DNA from 2 places in the Streptomyces sp. NPDC000983 genome. Region 2 is predicted to be linked to the other one. Evidence: predicted binding sites of a transcription regulator. Region 2 holds the regulator's gene; the other holds the start of a gene.
The links. The regulator HrcA, encoded in region 2, represses chaperone genes, less so after heat shock. The targets are predictions, from matches to a motif close to TTNGCACTCNGNNNNNCNGAGTGCNAA.
Positions count from the first base shown of each region.

Region 1 (2,393 bases), on a different contig from region 2:
GCTCCTGGAGCTTCTCGCGGTCGTAGTCGGAGTCGCTGTTCTCGATCTCGGCGCGGATCTGGTTGACCCGGCCGGCGACCTGCTCGGAGGAGCCGGCGCCGTCGACGATCGTCGTCTCGTCCTTGGTGATGACGACCTTGCGGGCCTTGCCCAGCAGGTCCAGGGAGGTGTTCTCGAGCTTGAGACCGACCTCCTCGGAGATGACCTCGCCGCCGGTGAGGATGGCGATGTCGTTCAGCATCGCCTTGCGGCGGTCGCCGAAGCCCGGGGCCTTGACGGCAACGGACTTGAAGGTGCCGCGGATCTTGTTGACGACCAGGGTCGACAGGGCCTCGCCCTCGACGTCCTCGGCGATGATCAGCAGCGGCTTGCCCGACTGCATGACCTTCTCCAGCAGCGGGAGCAGGTCCTTGACGGAGCCGATCTTGGAGTTGGCGATCAGGATGTACGGGTCGTCCAGGGACGCCTCCATACGCTCCATGTCGGTGGCGAAGTACGCCGAGATGTAGCCCTTGTCGAAGCGCATACCCTCGGTGAGCTCCAGCTCCAGACCGAAGGTCTGGGACTCCTCGACGGTGATGACGCCTTCCTTGCCGACCTTGTCCATGGCCTCGGCGATGAGCTCGCCGATCTGGGTGTCGGCGGCGGAGATGGAGGCCGTGGAGGCGATCTGCTCCTTGGTCTCGACGTCCTTCGCCTGCTCCAGCAGGGCGGCGGAGACGGCCTCGACGGCCTTCTCGATACCGCGCTTCAGGGCCATGGGGTTGGCGCCGGCGGCGACGTTGCGCAGGCCCTCGCGGACCAGCGCCTGGGCGAGAACGGTCGCGGTGGTCGTACCGTCACCGGCGACGTCGTCCGTCTTCTTGGCGACTTCCTTGACCAGCTCGGCGCCGATCTTCTCGTACGGGTCCTCGAGCTCGATCTCCTTGGCGATGGAGACACCGTCGTTGGTGATCGTGGGGGCGCCCCACTTCTTCTCGAGGACGACGTTGCGACCCTTGGGGCCGAGCGTCACCTTGACGGCGTCCGCGAGCTGGTTCATGCCGCGCTCGAGGCCGCGCCGCGCCTCCTCGTCGAACGCGATGATCTTGGCCATGTGAAGTGGTCCCTCCAGGACTGGGGGTGATTCCTCGGACCGCGCCCGCGCCCGCGACGGACGGCCTGCCTGCCTCGTGGTTCCTTGCCCCACCCGGCCTGCGGCCTCACCGACCCGGTCCTTCGTTGTCACTCTCACCTTCAGAGTGCTAACGCCAATGATTAGCACTCGACCCATGCGAGTGCAAGCGGCTCTCGGGGATCGAACCCCACTCCTTCGGGGCGGCGACCCCGCGCCGGACCCCGTGCGGGCACGGCCGCGGGCATGCGGAAGGGCCCGCACCCGAGGGGTTGGGTCCCTCCGGTGCGAGCCCTTCAGCAGAAGACTCGCTTGCGGTTCTCGGTCGCGCGTTCAGGCAGTGACGCGAACCATGTCGGCCTGCGGGCCCTTCTGGCCCTGCGAGATCTCGAACTCGACCCGCTGGCCCTCTTCCAGGGTGCGGTAACCGTCCATCTGGATCGCGCTGTAGTGGACGAAAACATCCGCACCACCGTCGACCGCGATGAAGCCGTACCCCTTCTCCGCGTTGAACCACTTGACGGTGCCCTGAGCCATGCCTAACTCCCCTATTACTGGCCCTTGCACAGATCCGCACTTCGCGGATCCGGGTCAGACCTCACCCCCCAGTCGTATTGGGGGCGTGCGCCGGAACGCGTCGACCGCGGCTGAATGTATCTGTCCAACTGCCGTCTGCAACAGGTCAATCGGACGAGAATTCTGGACGCACGAGGTCCGGAATGTAGTAAGAATTCGCCTGCATTCAGGGCAAGTCGGGCCCCGCAAAAGAAGCAAATGACGCAAAAGACCCGCACACTTTGGCTGTTTCTCATCGCCTGGAGGTCGGAGCTCATATGCGTCCGGCAAGCGGGGAACAGCTGGTTCCCCAACTCTACCGTGCTCAATCAAGCAGAATTGCCCCCTCCGTTTCTCTTACGGAGAGGGCAATTCGATGAACTCTCGGTGACATACGTTACCGAAGGTAACGATCAGCCGCCGGCGACCGCCGGAATGATGGAGACTCCGGCGCCCTCGGGGGTCGCCGTCTCCAGACCCTGCTCGAAGCGGACGTCGTCGTCGTTGACGTAGACGTTCACGAAGCGGCGCAGCTTGCCCTGGTCGTCCAGGACGCGGGCGGCGATGCCGGTGTGGTTCTTCTCCAGGTCGGCGATGACCTCGGCGAGGTTGGCGCCCTCGGCGGCGACCTCGGCCCGCCCACCGGTGTAGGTGCGCAGGATGGTGGGGATGCGGACGGTCACGCTCATGCGAGGCCAGCCTCTCGGAAGGAGTCCAGGTTCGG
Region 1 covers NZ_JBEPBM010000011.1:120,896-123,288, reverse strand. The annotation lists gene groL (chaperonin GroEL) at 1-1,096, opposite strand, end outside; gene ABT296_RS15360 (cold-shock protein) at 1,448-1,651, opposite strand; gene ABT296_RS15355 (MoaD/ThiS family protein) at 2,083-2,358, opposite strand; gene thrC (threonine synthase) at 2,355-2,393, opposite strand, start outside.
Region 1: a site for HrcA is predicted at 1,258-1,284, ahead of groL (chaperonin GroEL). Genes of this name have one in related genera too.

Region 2 (2,393 bases):
CCGGGCCCGCCTGCGGCTCGCCCGACTCCTCCACCAGGTCCCCGCAGAACACCACCTCCGGGCTGCCCGGGACCAGGACCACCAGGTCGTGGGCGGTGTGCCCGGGGCCCACGTTGGCCAGGAGGACCTGGCGGCCGGGGCCGAGGTCCAGGGTCCACTCGCCCGAGACGTGGTGGCGGGGCGGGGTCAGCACGTCCACCGCCTCGTCCGCCACCCGCGCGTCCAGCCCGTTGCGCACCGCGTCCGCCCGCAGCGCGGCCCGGCCGTGCGGCCCGTACACCCCGTCGACGCCGACCGCGCCGTACACCTCGGCGCCCGCGAAGGCCGCGGCCCCGAAGACGTGGTCGAAGTGCGGATGGGTCAGCGCGAGATGGGTCACACGGTGCCCGGCGAGCGCCTCCGCCCGCATCCGCAGCCGGGCCCCCTCCGACAGGCTCGACCCGGCGTCCACCACCAGGGCCGCGGCCTCCCCGAGGACCACACCGGCCGTACAGTCCCAGCCGGGCAGCCGGCAGCGGCCCACTCCGGCCGCGACCCGCTCCCACCCGAGCTCTTCCCAAGTCACCGTCATGGCAGCGACGCTAACCTCACAGCCCCAGGTCTCCGGTCCGACCTTGCCCGGGCAGTACCCCACCGCCGTACACTGGGCCGGGGAATGCTGGCACTCGGACGGACAGAGTGCCAGGCAGGCGCCCGGGGGACCGGGGACGACTTCTGGAGGTGTGCGCGGATGCTGAGTGAACGCAGGCTGCAAGTACTGCGCGCCATCGTCCAGGACTACGTCGGCACCGAGGAGCCGGTGGGCTCCAAGGCCCTCACCGAGCGGCACAACCTCGGGGTCTCCCCGGCGACCGTCCGCAACGACATGGCGGCGCTGGAGGACGAGGGCTTCATCGCCCAGCCGCACACCAGCGCCGGACGCATCCCGACGGACAAGGGCTACCGGCTCTTCGTCGACAAGCTGGCCGGCGTCAAGCCGATGACCGCGCCCGAGCGGCGCGCCATCCAGAACTTCCTGGACGGCTCCGTCGACCTCGACGACGTGGTCGCGCGGACCGTGCGGCTGCTCGCGCAGCTCACCCGCCAGGTCGCCGTCGTGCAGTACCCCTCGCTGACCCGGTCCACGGTGCGCCATGTCGAGCTGCTGTCACTGGCGCCCGCGCGGGTGATGCTCGTACTGATCACGGACACCGGGCGGGTCGAGCAGCGGATGGTCGACTGTCCGGCGCCGTTCGGCGAGACGTCCCTGGCCGATCTGCGGGCGCGGCTCAACAGCCGGGTCGCGGGCCGGCGCTTCACCGATGTGCCGATGCTCGTCGAGGACCTCCCCGAGGCCTTCGACATCGAGGACCGCGGCACGGTCTCGGCCGTACTCTCCACCCTGCTGGAGACGCTGGTCGAGGAGAACGAGGAGCGGCTGATGATCGGCGGCACCGCCAATCTCACCCGCTTCGGACATGACTTTCCCCTCACCATCCGGCCCGTCCTGGAGGCCCTGGAGGAGCATGTCGTGCTCCTCAAACTCCTGGGCGAGGCGGGAGATTCGGGCATGACCGTGCGCATCGGGCACGAGAACGCCTACGAGGGACTCAACTCCACGTCCGTCGTGTCGGTCGGCTACGGTTCGGGCGGCGAGGCAGTAGCCAAGCTCGGCGTGGTCGGACCGACCCGCATGGATTACCCGGGAACGATGGGAGCGGTACGAGCGGTGGCACGGTACGTCGGACAGATCCTGGCGGAGTCGTAAGTGGCCACGGACTACTACGCCGTTCTCGGCGTGCGCCGCGACGCGTCGCAGGATGAGATCAAGAAGGCCTTCCGGCGGCTCGCTCGCGAGCTGCACCCGGACGTCAACCCGGATCCGAAGACCCAGGAGCGGTTCAAGGAGATCAACGCCGCTTACGAGGTGCTGTCGGACCCGCAGAAGAAGCAGGTCTACGACCTCGGCGGCGACCCGCTCTCGCAGAGCGGCGGCGCGGGCGCGGGCGGCTTCGGGGCCGGTGGCTTCGGCAACTTCTCCGACATCATGGACGCGTTCTTCGGCACGGCCTCGCAGCGCGGTCCGCGCTCGCGCACCCGCCGCGGCCAGGACGCCATGATCCGGCTGGAGATCGAGCTGGACGAGGCGGCCTTCGGCACGACGAAGGACATCCAGGTCGACACGGCCGTCGTCTGCAACACCTGCAGCGGCGAGGGCGCGGCGCCCGGCACCTCGGCGCAGACCTGTGACATGTGCCGCGGCCGCGGCGAGGTGTCCCAGGTGACGCGGTCCTTCCTGGGCCAGGTCATGACCTCGCGGCCGTGCCCGCAGTGCCAGGGCTTCGGCACCGTGGTGCCGACCCCGTGCCCGGAGTGCGCGGGCGACGGCAGGGTCCGCTCCCGGCGCACCCTCA
Region 2 covers NZ_JBEPBM010000012.1:52,393-54,785, forward strand. The annotation lists gene ABT296_RS16105 (MBL fold metallo-hydrolase) at 1-571, opposite strand, end outside; gene hrcA (heat-inducible transcriptional repressor HrcA) at 731-1,747, shown strand; gene dnaJ (molecular chaperone DnaJ) at 1,748-2,393, shown strand, end outside.